Regions from separate parts of the Luteibacter sp. 329MFSha genome, predicted to be linked through region 1. Evidence: predicted binding sites of a transcription regulator. Region 1 holds the regulator's gene; the other holds the start of a gene.

Region 1 (7,303 bases):
AGTTCGAAGACCTCGGCGACGTTCGACATCGGCAGCGAGAGCAGACGGTCGCCGACGCGTACCATCAGCACGCGAAGGATCGCGAGCGTGAGTGGCACCGAAAGGCGGACCGTGCTGCCGTGCCCGACGCGCGAGTCGATCGACAGCGTGCCGCCGAGCTCGACGATCTTGGTCTTGACGACGTCCATGCCGACGCCGCGGCCGGAGATGTCGGAGACTTGGCTCGCCGTGGAGAAGCCCGGACGGAACACGATCTCGTAGCACTCGCGCTCGTCGAGGCGCGCGGCCTGCTCCTCGTCCATCAGCCCCTTTTCGACCGCCTTGCGGCGCAGGACCTCGGGATCCATGCCCTTGCCGTCGTCGGTGACGGTGATGACGATGCGGTCGCCGAACTGGCCCGCCGCGAGGCGCACCGTGCCGGCGCGCGGCTTTCCCTCGCGGGCACGCGCGTCGGGCATTTCGACGCCGTGGTCGACCGCGTTGCGCAGCAGGTGCACCAGGGGATCGGCCAGCGCCTCGACCACGGTGCGGTCGATGTCGGTGTCCTCGCCCTCGGTGACGAGCTCGATCTCCTTGCCGAGCTGGCGGGCGAGATCGCGCACGATGCGCGGGAAGCGCGAGAACAGCTTGCCCACCGGCTGCATGCGCATGCGCAGCACGGCGTTCTGCAGGTCTTCGGCCACGCGCTCGAGCTCGCCGATCGCGCGCTCCATGGGATCGTTCGTGCCGCGTGGCGCGAGGTTGCTCAGGCGGTTGCGCACCAGCACGAGTTCGCCCGCGGCGTCGACGAGACCGTCGAGGCGGTGCGTGTCGACGCGGACGGTGGTGTCGGCCGCCTGGGCGCCGCGTTTTTCGGTCGCGGCTTTCGGCTTCGCCGATGTGTCGTCGGTGCTGGACGCGGGAGCCGGGGCGACGGGCGCCGCGGTCGCTGCCACCGCCGCCGGCGCGAGCGGCTCGGGCGCCGCAATCGGCGTGGTGCCGGGCGCGGCCGTGCCATGCAGGCTGTCGAGCAGCGCCTCGAATTCGTCGTCGCTGATGGCGTTCGTGTCGGTGGCTGGCGCCGGAGCCGCAACCGCCGGCGGCACGCCGCCGACGGGCTCGGAGCCCGGCGCAGCCGTGCCGTAAAGCGAGTCGAGCAGCGCTTCGAACTCGTCGTCGGAAATGGTGCCGGACGGTGCCGGCGTGGGCGCCCGATCGCTGCGGGCGGCGTCGAGCATCGCCTCGAATTCGTCTTCGATCGGATCGTGCGCGCGCGCGGGTGCGCTGGCGGCGACCGCCACGGGTGCCGCGAGCGCCACCGGTGCCGCCGTCGCCGCGCGGCCGGGAATGAGCAGGCGATCGAGCAGCGAACGGGGCGCGGCTTCGATCGGCACGCCACCGTCGGCGGCGCGCATCATGTCGTTGAGCAGGTCGAGCGATTCCAGCAGCGCGTCCATGAAGCCCGCATCGAGCACGATCGCCCCGTTGCGGGCCTCGTTGAGGAGATCTTCCGCGCGATGGCACAGCTCGACCATCGGATTGAGGCCGAGGAAGCCCGCGCCACCCTTGACGGTATGGAACGCGCGGAACACCGCGTTCAGCAGTTCGACGTCGCCGGGCGTGGACTCAAGGTCCACCAGCTGTTCGCCCAGGCTCTCGAGCAGTTCCCGCGCCTCGATGAGGAAGACGTTGAGAAGCTCGTTGTCCAGCTCCACGCTCATAAGCGCGCTCAGAACCCGAATTCGCTGAGCAGGCGGTCCACTTCGTCCTGGCTGACCTTGTCGGCCGCCGGTGCCGCGCCGCCCGCGAGCGACCCGGTGAGTCGCACCAGCTCCACGAGCGAGGATTCGACCTTCGCCATGAACGCCTCGACCTGCGCCACGCGCTGGCCGGAGAGGTCTTGCCAGGACTGGGCTTCGACCATTTCGCCGAACCCGATGTCGCAGCTCTGCGCGAAGTCGCCCACGCGCACGGCCAGTGCCGTGGCGTTGCTGGCGAACGCCGGATCGGCCTGGTCGAGCACGAGCACCTCGTCGGCCTGGCGGGCCAGCGCCTGCGCCTGGGGGCGCAGCTTCTCGCTGAAGTCGAGCGTGCGGTGGGCCGCCTGCGAGCTCATCTCGAGGACGTCGCGCAGATGCTTGCGCGCGTCGCTCATGTTGCCCGGGACGCCGTCGGTGGAGATATCGGCGGCAAGGCGCCGCGCCGACTCGTGCAGGTCGCGCGCGAGGTGACCGAGCGCGAGGAAGATGTGCTGCTCGCGCGTGCGCAGGAGGTTGTCGAGCGCGTGCTCGAAGGCCACGGTGTCGTCGGCCTCGAAAAGTTCGCGCAGTTCGGGGGCGACATCGCGGCCGCTGGAAAGCATCGTGTTCATCGTCATCCTTAGCCGGCGGCCGCGGCGAGCCGCTCGAAGATCTTGTCGAGTTTTTCCTTCAGCGTGACGGCCGTGAACGGCTTCACGACGTAGCCGTTCACGCCGCTCTGCGCGGCGGCGATGATCTGGTCGCGATTGTTCTCGGCGGTGACCATCAGCACCGGCAACGCTTTGAGCGCGGCGTCCGCGCGGATGGCGCGCAGGAGCTCGATGCCCGTCATGTTGGGCATGTTCCAGTCGGTGACCACGAGGTCGAAGGATTGCGAGCGCAGCATCGCGAGGGCCGCGTTGCCGTCTTCGGCTTCCTGGATCAGGGTGTTGGTGAAGCCGAGCTCCACCAGCAGGTTCCTGACGATGCGTCGCATGGTGGAGAAATCGTCCACCACGAGGATCTTCATGTTCTTGTCCAAAACTCGTCTCCGCCTTGCTGACCGCGCGTGCTTCTTACCGGCGACGGCACCGGGATGCCGTCAATGCTTGTCTTTCCAACCCGACATGCGTGCACGGAGGCGGATCAGGGCCTGGCCATGGATCTGGCACACCCGCGATTCGCTCACCCCCAGCACCGCACCGATTTCCTTCAGGTTGAGTTCTTCATCGTAGTACAGCGACATGACCAGCTTCTCGCGCTCGGGCAGTCCGTCGATGGACTGCGCCAGCGCGTCGCGCAGGCCTTCCTGCTCGAACAATCCTTCCGGGCCCGTGGCGTCCGGGTCCGCGACGTCGATCGCCGCGCCCTCGTCGCCTTCGGGCGCCGTCAGGCTCAGCAACCGCGCGCTCGCCGCGTCGGCCAGGATCTGGTTGTATTCCATGGCGTCGATGCCCAGCCGCTTCATCACTTCCGCGTCTTCGGCATCCGCGCCCGTCTCGTTTTCGATCTGCCTCGTCACCTCCGCCACCTCGCGCAACTTCCGGTGGACGGAGCGCGGGGTCCAGTCCGTCTTGCGCAGTTCGTCCAGCATGGCGCCACGTATGCGGATGCCCGCATAGGTTTCGAAGCTGGCCGCGCGAGTCGGCGAATAATTCCTCGCGGCCTCGAGCAGTCCGATCATCCCGGCCTGCATGAGGTCGTTCGCATCCACGCTTGGCGGCAGCCTGCCCATCAGGTGATAGGCGATGCGACGCACCAGCGGCGCGTGAGTCCTCACCAGTTGGTCAGGCGGAATCCGCGTGATCTCCAGGTATTCGGTCGCGACGCTCACAGTGGCAGCCCTCCCCCCAGGTGGGACCGTTCGGCGAAGAAACCGATACGGCCCTGCGCACGGGGCTCGGGTTCACCCCATGTATCGACCGACCTGGCCAGATTCTTGAATCCGACCGCGGAGCGGCTGCTCGGCCAGGCGTCGACGACCGCCGCCTGGCGGCGGATGGCCTGGCGCAGGTACTCGTCGTGCGGCACCATCCCCATGAAATCGAGCGACACGTCGAGGAAGCGGTTGGTGACCCGGGACAGCTTCTCGAACAGCTGGCGGCCTTCCTGGGCGTGCCGGACCATGTTCGCCACGATGCGGAAGCGGTTGACCGCGAACTCCCGGCTCATGACCTTGATCAGGGCATAGGCGTCGGTCAGCGAGGCCGGCTCGTCGCAGACGACCACCACCACCTCGTCGGACGCCGCGGCGAACATCGACACGCTGTCGGAGATGCCGGCGGCCGTGTCGACGATCAGGTATTCGGGGGGCAACGTGTACTCGTCGAACGCGCGGATGACCGCGGCGTGCTCGATGTTCGGCAGCTGGGCCATGCGACGGGCGCCGGACGTGGCCGGGATGACCTTCAGGCCGTGCGCGGCCGGGAGCACCAGGTCCTCGATGGCGCATTCGCCTTCGAGCATGTGCCCGAGGTGCCGCGTGGGCTGGAGGCCGAGGAGCACGTCGATGTTCGCCATCGCGAGGTCGGCATCCAGCAACAGCACGTCGCGCCCGCCCATGGCCAGCGCCATGCCGAGGTTCACGGCCACCGTGGTCTTGCCGACGCCGCCCTTGCCGCCCGCGATCGCGATGCTGCGGGTGGGCCGGCGGTCGGCGAGCCAGTTGAGGCCGGCGGCCTGGGTCGTATCGACGTGTGTGTTCATAGAAAGATCACTGCAGGAATGGGACGGAGTCACGCAGGGAGTCGGGCGGGTGCGGCGCGGCCGGTCAGGCCATCGCCGGGGGTGAGAGGCCGAACCGTTCGGCCAGGACGGCGTCGTCGGGTTCGTCGTTGCGCTGCTTGAGGAGCTGCGCGGCGAGGCAGACGAGCTTGTGCGCGTCGGCCGTGGCGATGTCCTCGGGCACGCGCTGACCGTCCGTGGTGTAGTCCAGCGGCATGCCGTGGCGGATCACCGCCGATAGGGCGCCGCCGATCAGCGGCGCCTCGTCGAGCTTGGTGAGGATCGCGCTCTGCGGCGCCAGCGGCGCATAGGCGCGGATGGCGTTGTCGATCGCCTGCGCCTGCGCGTTGGCGGCGAGCACCAGGCAGACGCGGACGTCGGAGGTCGCGCGCAGCGTCTCGAACTGCTGCTGCAGCTTGGGATCGTTGCCGGCGAGGCCCGCGGTGTCGACCAGCACGGTATGGCGGCCGCGCAGCTGCAACAGCACGTTGCGCAGGCTGGTGGCGTCGTGGGCGTTGAACACGCGCACGCCGAGCAACCGGCCGTAATGCTCCAGCTGGGCGCCGGCGCCGATGCGGTACTGGTCGGCGCTGATCAGCGCGACGTTCGACGCGCCGTGGCGAAGCACCGCGCGCGCGGCGAGCTTGGCGATGGTCGTCGTCTTGCCGACGCCCGTGGTGCCGACCAGCGCGGTGACGCCGCCGCCGACGGTGTCGAAGTTGCGACCCGACGTGCGGATGTGACGGGACAGGATACCGAGCGGCAGATAGCGCGCCTGCTCGGCCGTCATGCCCGGCGGCAGTTCGGCGCTGAGCGAGCGGGCGACGTCGCCGTCGATGCCCAGACGGGTCATCTCGCGCAGCACGCGGGCGCGCAGCGGCTGGTCGCGGTCCATCTGATTCCAGGCGAGCGTCGAGAGCTGCACTTCGAGCATCTCGCGCAGGTTGTTGATCTCGGCGCGCACGCCGTTGACGGCGGCATCGTTGGCCGGGGCGACCGTGGCCGCACGGACCACGTCGGCGACGCTCGCGGCGAGCGCGGCGCTGGACTGACGCTGCGGCGCGTTGCCCGTCCCGGCGAAACCCGCCTTCGCGGCGCGTTCCACGGCGGCGGCGGTCGCGGCGCGGGCCTGGTCGATGCGCGCGGCGCGCTCGGCCTCGTCGCGCTGGGCCCGGATCGGCGCCTCTTCGCGCTTCGGTGCCGGCGCGTCGATGCCGAAGCCGGCCTCGCGAACCAGGGCCTCGTCGTAATCGAGGGCGGCGATGATCTCGATACCGTCGTCCATCCGACGCGTCGACAGGATCACCGCGTCGGGACCCTGTTCGTCACGGACCTGGCGCATGGCCTGGCGCATGTCGGGAGCAACGAATCGTTTGATTTTCATGCCTTCGATCCTGTCTTCGTCCTGACGCCCGTCGCGGGGACGCCATCAGTTTCTTCCGCTTGCGTCGCGCGTTCTCCGCGCGACGTCTCAAGTCCTATCGCCCGAGGGCCGTCACCAGCTTGACGCGCCGGTTGTCCGGAACCTCGTTGTAGGCGAGTACATGCAGGTTTTGGGCCACATGACGCGTGAAGCGCGAAAGCCATGGACGCAACGCCGGCGACACCAGGAGCACGGCCGGTTCCCCGGCCGCTTCCTGCCGCCGCGAGGCCTCCGCGACCGACTGCTGGAGGCGATCCGCCAGACCCGGCTCGACCGCGGCGCCGGCGGGGCCGCCACCCTGGAGCGATTGCAGCAGGATCTGTTCGAGATCCGGCGCCAAAGTAATGACAGGCACTTCCGTGCCGAGGCCCGCGATCTCCTGCACGATCTGGCGGCCGAGGGTGACGCGCACCGCGGCGGCGAGGACGCCGGGATCCTGGCTCTGGCCCGCGTGCTCGGCGAGCGATTCCACGATGCCGCGGAAGTTGCGGATGGGCACGCGCTCGGCGAGCAGATTCTGCAGCACCTTGACCACCGCGCCGAGCGACAGGCGCTTGGGCACCAGGTCTTCCACGAGCTTCGGGGTCTGCTGCGCGAGGCGGTCGAGGAGTTGCTGGACGTCCTGGTGGCCGATGAGCTCGTGCGCGTGGTTCTGCAGGATGTGCGAGAGGTGCGTCGCGATGACCGTGGCGGGATCGACCACCGTGTAGCCCAGCGTCTGCGCATGCTCGCGCAGGCCCGGCTCGATCCAGACGGCGTCGAGGCCGAAGGCCGGATCGCGCGTCGCGATGCCGTTGATCGTGCCGTGCACCCGGCCCGGATCGATCGCCAGCATGCGTTCGGTGTGGATCTCGGCCTCGCCCATCGGCACGCCCATCAGCGAGATGCGATAGCCGTGGGGCACGAGGTCGAGGTTGTCGCGGATGTGCACGGACGGCACGAGGAAGCCGAGTTCCTGCGAAAGCTTGCGACGCACGGACTTGATCCGCGCCATGAGTTCGCCGCCCTGCGCCTTGTCCACGAGCGGGATCAGGCGGTAGCCGACCTCGAGGCCGATCGTGTCGACCTGGGCCACGTCCTCCCACGACAGTTCGAGACGCTCGGCCGGCGGCGCCGACTCGAGCGCCAGCTCGGTGCCCGGCGTGCCGGCGCCGGACACGATGCCCGCGGCCGCGTCGAGCTGCTTGCGGTGCAACTTCCACGCGCCGAAGCCGGCCACGCCGGCGAGGATCAGGAACGGGATGTTCGGCATGCCCGGGATCAGGCCCATCGTGCCCAGCACGGCCGCCGCGACGCCCAGCGCCTTCGGCTGGCCGAACAGCTGCCCCATGACGTGCTTGCCCATTTCCTGGGACTTCGACACGCGGGTGACGATCACGGCGGTGGCGATCGAGAGCATCAGGCCCGGCACCTGTGCCACCAGGCCGTCGCCGATGGT
Region 2 (7,303 bases), 1.8 Mb from region 1:
CCGCGCCTCGAAGGCCGTCAGATGGTCATGATGATCGGCCCGAAGAAAAAGGCCTGATCCTCCGGCCTCCCGTGGGAGCGCACCTGGGCGCGAACGCTCTTCGCCCCGGTCCGCGTGCCGGCGCGCCACTCCGCAGGCTGGCGTGAACGGCGGTCGCGGCCAGGTCCGCTCCTACACATACCTTTTAGATTCGTGTATCATCGCCGGCTCGGTCCGTATGGATGGGCCGATCCACCGTACCCGGCAGGAAGGAAAGTGCAGGCCCTTCAGGGCCTTGCCGCCGGATCAGTCAGCAACCGAATACGGAGCATTCCGATGCCCAAGATCAAGACCAACCGGGCGGCCGCGAAGCGTTTTCGCAAGACCGCGTCCGGCAAGTTCAAGGCCGGTCACGCCTTCAAGTCGCACATCCTGACGAAGAAGTCGACCAAGCGTAAGCGCGGCCTGCGCGCTCCCAACCACGTCAAGGCGTGCGACACCAAGGGTGTGGCTCGCATGTTGCCGTATCTCTGAGGGAGGGCTGAAAAATGGCTCGTGTTAAGCGTGGTGTTACCGCCCGTCGTCGTCACAAGAAGATCATCGGCCGTGCCAAGGGCTACTACAACGCCCGTCGCAAGGTTTTCCGCGTAGCTAACCAGGCCGTCATCAAGGCCGGTCAGTACGCCTACATCGGCCGCAAGCAGCGCAAGCGTCAGTTCCGCGCGCTGTGGATCGTCCGTATCAATGCCGCCGCCCGTCAGTTCGGTCTGTCGTACAGCCGCCTGATCAACGGTCTGGCCAAGGCCAACATCTCGGTCGACCGCAAGGTCCTCGCCGATCTGGCCGTGCACGACATCAAGGCGTTTGGCGCGATCGCAGAGAAGGCCAAGGCCAGTCTGGCTGCGTAATCCGCTTTACCACGCGCGGTAGTCTTATCGCGCGAAGATGGATGACGTGGGGAGAAGGCCTTGCCTTCTCCCCATTTCTTTTTCCACGTCAGGAAAACCGATGGAATCGATCGAGAACATCGACGCGTCCCTCAAGGACATCGAAGCCGCCGCCACCCTCGATGCGCTGGACGCCGTCCGCGTCGCGCTGCTGGGCAAGAACGGCGCGGTCACGGCGGCGCTCAAGGCACTGGGCCAGCTGACGGGCGACGAGCGCAAGGCGCGCGGCGCCGAGGTCAATCGCGTCAAGGAACGCCTGACCGATGCCATCGCCGCACGCAGGCAGTCGCTCGAACAAGCCGAACTGGATCGTCGCCTCGCCTCCGAACGCATCGACGTGACCCTGCCGGGACGCGATGGCGAATACGGTGGCATCCACCCGATCACGCGCGCGCTCGAGCGCATCGCCGACATTTTCGGTCGCCTCGGCTACCAGCGTGCCGACGGCCCGGAAATCGAGGACGACTGGCACAACTTCGAGGCGCTGAACTTCCCGCCGCATCATCCCGCGCGCGCGATGCACGACACCTTCTATTTCGGTGACGGCCGCCTGCTGCGCACGCACACCTCGCCGGTGCAGATCCGCTCCATGCAGGGCCGCCAGCCGCCGATCCGCATCATCGCGCCGGGCAAGGTCTACCGCAGCGATTCGGATCAGACGCACTCGCCGATGTTCCACCAGATCGAAGGCCTGCTGGTCGACGAGACCTCGAGCTTCGCCGACCTCAAGGGCACGCTGGCCGAGTTCGTGCGCGCGTTCTTCGAGCGCGACTTCGAGATGCGCTTCCGCCCGAGCTATTTCCCGTTCACCGAGCCGTCCGCGGAAGTCGACATCCGCTGGGACGCCGAAGACGGCAGCAGCCGCTGGCTCGAGGTGCTCGGCTGCGGCATGGTTCATCCGACCGTGCTGGCGAACTGCGGCATCGACCCGGAGCGCTACACGGGCTTCGCCTTCGGCCTCGGCGTCGAACGCTTCGCCATGCTGCGCTATGGCGTGGGCGACCTGCGCGCGTTCTTCGAGAACGACCTGCGCTTCCTGCGTCAGTTCGCCTGACCCGCATCGACGCGTGGCCGGCCGGCGGCCGGCCACGGACCCCACGTTAACGAGTCGCTCCCATGAAATTCTCCGAAAACTGGCTACGCGAACTGGTCACCATCGATGCCGACCGTCCGGCGCTGGTCCACGCGCTGACGATGTCCGGCCTCGAAGTCGAAGAGGTCACGCCGCTGGGTGATGGCCTCGACGGCGTGGTCGTCGCGCAGATCGTCGAAGCCGCGAAGCATCCCGAGGCCGATCGCCTGCAGGTGTGCAGGGTGGACGCGGGGCAGGGCGAACTCCTGCAGATCGTCTGCGGCGCGCCCAACGCCCGCGTCGGCATCCGCGTGCCGCTCGCCATGGTCGGTGCCACGCTGCCGGGTGGCGTCGCCATCAAGGCGGCGAAGCTGCGCGGCGTGGAATCGTTCGGCATGCTCTGCTCGGCGAAGGAGCTCGGCGTCGACGCCGACGCCTCCGGCCTGCTCGAACTGCCCGCGGATGCGCCCCTCGGCACGCCGCTGGCCGCGTACCTCGGGCTGCCCGACGCCAGCATCGAACTCAAGATCACGCCGAACCGGCCGGACGTGCTCGGCCTCTACGGCCTGGCGCACGACGTCGCCGCGCTGTTCGGCAGCCAGGTGAAGGCGATCGGCGGCGGCGACGCCCCGGTCACGTCCACGGCCACCCGCGCGGTGAGGCTGGAAGCCGGTGCCGACGCGCCGCGTTACCTCGGCCGCGTGATCGAGGGCGTCGACGCCAGCGCCCGTTCGCCGCTGTGGCTCGCCGAGAAACTGCGCCGCGCGGGCATCCGTCCCATCAGCGCCATCGTCGACGTCACGCAGTACGTGATGCTCGAACTCGGCCATCCGCTGCATGCGTTCGACAACGGCAAGCTGTCCGGCGCCGTCGTCGCCCGCCACGCGCGCGACGGCGAGACGCTCAAGCTGCTCGACGGCAGCGAGGCGAAGCTCGACCCGTCGTTCGTCGTGATCGCCGACGAGGCGAACGCGCTCGCGGTGGCCGGCGTCATGGGTGGCATGGATTCCCGCGTCACGGACGACACCCGCGACATCTTCCTCGAAGCCGCGCACTTCACGCCGTCCGCGATCATGGGCCGCGCGCGCAAGCTCGGCCTGCACACGGACGCCTCGCACCGCTTCGAGCGCGGCGTCGATCCGGCCCTGCCGAAGCGCGCGATCGAGCGCGCGACCGAACTCCTGCTGGGGATCGCCGGCGGCAAGGCCGGCCCCGTCACGGTGGCCGAACTGCCGGAGTACCTTCGTGCGCACGAGCCGGTGCTCCTGCGCCATGCGCGCCTGCGTCGCGTGCTCGGCATCGACGTCGCCGCCGGCGAAGTCACGCGCATCTTCACCGCGCTCGGCATGGGCGTGGAGGAGATTCCCGACGGTTGGCGTATCACGCCGCCGAGCAGCCGCTTCGACATCGAGCGCGAGGAAGACCTCATCGAAGAGGTCGCCCGCATCCACGGTTACGAGCGCATCCCCACGCATGTGCCGGCCGGCGAGATCGCCCTCCGCGCCGAGCCGGAGGCCCGCCTCGACGAGATGGCCCTGCGCGACCAGCTGGCCGCCCGCGGCTACTTCGAGGCCGTGACGTTGTCGTTCGTCAGCGCCGACCTGCTGCGCACCTGGCATCTCGACCACGCCTGGGTGCCCCTGGCGAACCCGCTGTCCGCCGATCTGGCCGTCATGCGCACGTCGCTGCTGCCCGGCCTGGTCGAGGCCCTGCGCCACAACCGCGCGCGCCAGCAGGAGCGTGTGCGCCTGTTCGAAATCGCCCGCAGCTTCCACGCCACCGGTGGCGCGCCGGACGAGATCGGCCGCGTCGCGGTCGTCGCGTCGGGAACGGCGCGCGCCGAGCAGTGGGGCGAGGTCTCGCGCCCGGTCGACTTCTTCGACCTCAAGGGCGACCTCGACGCGCTGATCGCCCACACCGGCGAGCCGGCGCGCTGGACGATCGACACGCAGGACCTCCCGTTGTGGCTGCACCCGGGCCGCGGTGCCCGCGTCCTTCGCGACGGCGTGCCATCGGGCTTCCTCGGCGCGCTGCACCCGGCGCTGGCGAAGTCGCTCGACCTCGGCCCCGACGTCTATGTGATGGAGCTAGCGCTCGAGCCGATCCTGGCGCGCCGCCTGCCCAGCGCCGGCAAGGTCCCGCGCTTCCCGGCCGTCCGCCGCGACATCGCCGTCGAGCTGCCGGAAGAGGTGACCTGGGCGTCGGTCGAAGCGACCGTTCGCGAGGCGCTCGGCGACATCCTCGTAGGGATCCGCCTCTTCGACCGCTACGCCGGAAAGGGAATCGATGAAGGTCGAAAGAGTCTCGCTATGGGCTTGATTTTACAGGACGCTTCACGCACCCTTACCGACGACGATGCCGACGCTCGCGTCGCCGACGCGGTGGGGGCATTGGAGAAGACATGCAAGGCAAGATTGCGAGGATAAGATGGCGCTGACCAAGGCGGAAATGGCCGAGCGGCTTTTCCTCGACGTAGGCCTCAACAAGCGCGAGGCCAAGGAATTCGTGGACGCGTACTTCGAGGTCGTGCGCGAGGCTCTGGAGCGGGGCGAGCAGGTGAAGCTGTCGGGTTTCGGCAACTTCGACCTGAGGCAGAAGAATCAGCGGCCCGGTCGCAATCCCAAGACCGGCGAAGAAATTCCCATCTCTGCCCGGCGGGTGGTCACCTTCCGTCCCGGCCAGAAACTCAAGGTAAGAGTCGAGGGCTATGCTGGATCCAGGGAATAACACCGAACTTCCGGCCATTCCGGCGAAGCGCTACTTCACCATCGGTGAGGTCAGCGAGTTGTGCGGTGTCAAACCCCACGTGCTCCGCTACTGGGAGCAGGAGTTTCCGGCCCTCAAGCCCGTCAAGCGCCGCGGCAACCGCCGCTATTACCAGCGCCACGACGTGCTGATGATCCGCCAGATCCGTTCGCTGCTGTACGACGAGGGTTTCACCATCACGGGCGCCCGCGCCCGCCTCGAAGGCCCGCAGGCCCGGATGGAAGCCAGCATGTCGCACCAGATCGTGCGCCAGGTGCGGCTCGAACTGGAAGAAGTGTTGACCCTGCTTCGTCGCTGATCCGCCTTCCGCAGATCGCGGCGATGCTGTTACAATCGTCAGCTCGTCGGGGTGTAGCGCAGCCTGGTAGCGCACTACGCTGGGGGTGTAGTGGTCGCGAGTTCGAATCTCGCCACCCCGACCATTATTCTGAAAAGCGTCCTCCGGGACGCTTTTTTTTTCGACCCGGTAGGAGCGCGCCTTGCGCGCGACATGTTTTGAGGCCGTGAGCCGCAGGTCCTGGGCTTCTCGCGAGGAGCTGTCGCGCGCACGCGCGCTCCTACAGTTCACGCCGAATCGGCCGATACCCCTGCAGAGCACCAGGGGAACCGCAGGCGCCACATGAGCATCGAAGACATCCTCCGCGAGGAGGACGCCGGCGTTTACAAGACGCTGCTGGAATCCACCCGCGCCATTCCGTGGAAGATCGACTGGGCGACGCTGCGCTTCGCGTATATCGGTCCGCAGATCGAGGAGCTTCTGGGCTGGGCGCCGCAGTCGTGGCAGACGGTGCAGGACTGGGCCGACCGCATGCATCCCGAGGATCGCGAGTGGGTCTTCAACTTCTGCGTGTCGCAGTCGCAGGCGGGCATCGACCACGAGGCCGATTACCGCGCGTTGCGCAAGGACGGCGAGTTCGTGTGGATCCGCGACGTGGTCCATGTGGTGCGCAATCCCGACGGCACGCCGAACGCGCTGATCGGCTTCATGTTCGACATCAGCGAGCGTAAGCGCACCGAGGAGCGGCTGCTCGACATGCAGCGCGAGCTCGAGGAGCTCTCGTTCAAGGACGGCCTGACTGGCGTGGCGAATCGCCGCCGTTTCGACCTCGTGATGGAAAGGGAGTGGCGGCAGGCGCAGGCCGATCGCCAGCCGCTGTCCGTGGTCGTGCTCGATATCGACTACTTCAAGCAGTACAACGACCACTACGGTCATCTCGAAGGCGACGAGTGCCTGAAGCGCGTCGCCGCCGCGCTGTCGGGCATCGTGCGAGGCCCGCGCGACCTTCTCTGCCGTTTCGGCGGCGAGGAGTTCGTGTTGCTCATGCCCGACGCCGACGCGGCCACCGCCATGGCGCTGGGCTGGCGCTGCCTCGACCTCGTCGACAAGGCGCTCATTCCCCATGCCGGCGCGGGTGACGGCAAGCGCCTCACGCTCAGCGCGGGCGTCAACACGCTCGTTCCCGCGGAGGGCGACGACATCCTTCCGTTCATCGCACTGGCCGATCGCCGTCTTTACATGGCGAAGGAGCGCGGCAGGGCACGCGTGGTGGCCGAGGGCGGCGTCCCCGCCTGACGCCCGCGTTTCCCCGTAGGAGCGGACCTGGCCGCGATTGGCAGGTCGCGAGCCCCCATCGCGGCCAGGTCCGCTCCTACCGGGGGTAGGTGCTTCAATACAGCGCGCGGGCCTTCAGCGTGCCGTCGATCGCCGCCAGCTCGTTGCGCAGGGCGGCCGCGTGTTCTTCGCTGGTGGTGACGTCGATCACCACGTAGCCCACCTGCGCGGAGGTCTGCAGGTACTGGCCATCGATGTTGACGGCCGCGCGCGAGAAGACCTCGTTGACGCGCGAGAGCACGCCCGGGATGTTGCGGTGGATGTGCAGCAGGCGACGGCTGGTCGGGTGGCCGGGCAGGGAGACCTCCGGGAAGTTGATCGCCGAGAGGGTGCTGCCGTTGTCGCTGTAACGGACCAGCTTCGAGGCGACCTCGATGCCTATGTTCTCCTGCGCCTCGGCTGTGCTGCCGCCGACGTGGGGCGTGAGGATCACGTTGTCCATGCCGACCAGCGGCGAGACGAACGGATCGTCGTTGCCCTTGGGCTCGACCGGGAAGACGTCGATGGCCGCGCCCGCGAGATGCTTCGAGCGCAGCGCGTCGGCGAGGGCGTCGATGTCGACGACGGTGCCGCGCGAGGCGTTCACCAGCATGCTGCCCGGCCGCATGCGCCGGATCTCGTCCGCACCGATCATGTTCTTCGTGGACGCCGTCTCCGGCACGTGCAGCGTGACCACGTCCGCGCGTTCGAGCAGGTCGTCCAGGCTTGCCGCGGGACGCGCGTTGCCGAGCGAAAGCTTCGGTTCGATGTCGTGGAAGATCACGCGCATGCCCAGCGATTCGGCGAGCACGCCGACCTGCGTGCCGATGTGCCCGTAACCGACGATGCCCAGCACCTTGTCGCGCACCTCGAAGCTGCCCGCGGCCGATTTCGACCAGCCCCCGCGATGGCATTCCGCGTTCTTTTCGGGAATGCGGCGCACGAGCA

The links. The regulator FliA, encoded in region 1, starts transcription of late flagellar genes. The targets are predictions, from matches to a motif close to TAAAGTTTNNCNNNCNNNGGCCGATAA.
Region 2: a site for FliA is predicted at 5,323-5,349, ahead of BMW54_RS08600 (GGDEF domain-containing protein). Genes of this name have one in related genera too.

The regions. Positions count from the first base shown of each region.
Region 1 is NZ_FOJE01000001.1:148,312-155,614, reverse strand. It holds gene BMW54_RS00735 (chemotaxis protein CheA) at 1-1,700, opposite strand, end outside; gene BMW54_RS00730 (protein phosphatase CheZ) at 1,709-2,350, opposite strand; gene cheY (chemotaxis response regulator CheY) at 2,359-2,760, opposite strand; gene BMW54_RS00720 (RNA polymerase sigma factor FliA) at 2,821-3,552, opposite strand; gene BMW54_RS00715 (P-loop NTPase) at 3,549-4,424, opposite strand; gene flhF (flagellar biosynthesis protein FlhF) at 4,489-5,826, opposite strand; gene flhA (flagellar biosynthesis protein FlhA) at 5,921-7,303, opposite strand, start outside.
Region 2 is NZ_FOJE01000001.1:1,908,007-1,915,309, reverse strand. It holds gene infC (translation initiation factor IF-3) at 1-57, shown strand, start outside; gene rpmI (50S ribosomal protein L35) at 316-513, shown strand; gene rplT (50S ribosomal protein L20) at 528-887, shown strand; gene pheS (phenylalanine--tRNA ligase subunit alpha) at 988-1,980, shown strand; gene pheT (phenylalanine--tRNA ligase subunit beta) at 2,043-4,424, shown strand; gene ihfA (integration host factor subunit alpha) at 4,426-4,725, shown strand; gene BMW54_RS08610 (MerR family transcriptional regulator) at 4,706-5,062, shown strand; tRNA gene BMW54_RS08605 (tRNA-Pro) at 5,110-5,186, shown strand; gene BMW54_RS08600 (GGDEF domain-containing protein) at 5,384-6,337, shown strand; gene serA (phosphoglycerate dehydrogenase) at 6,432-7,303, opposite strand, start outside.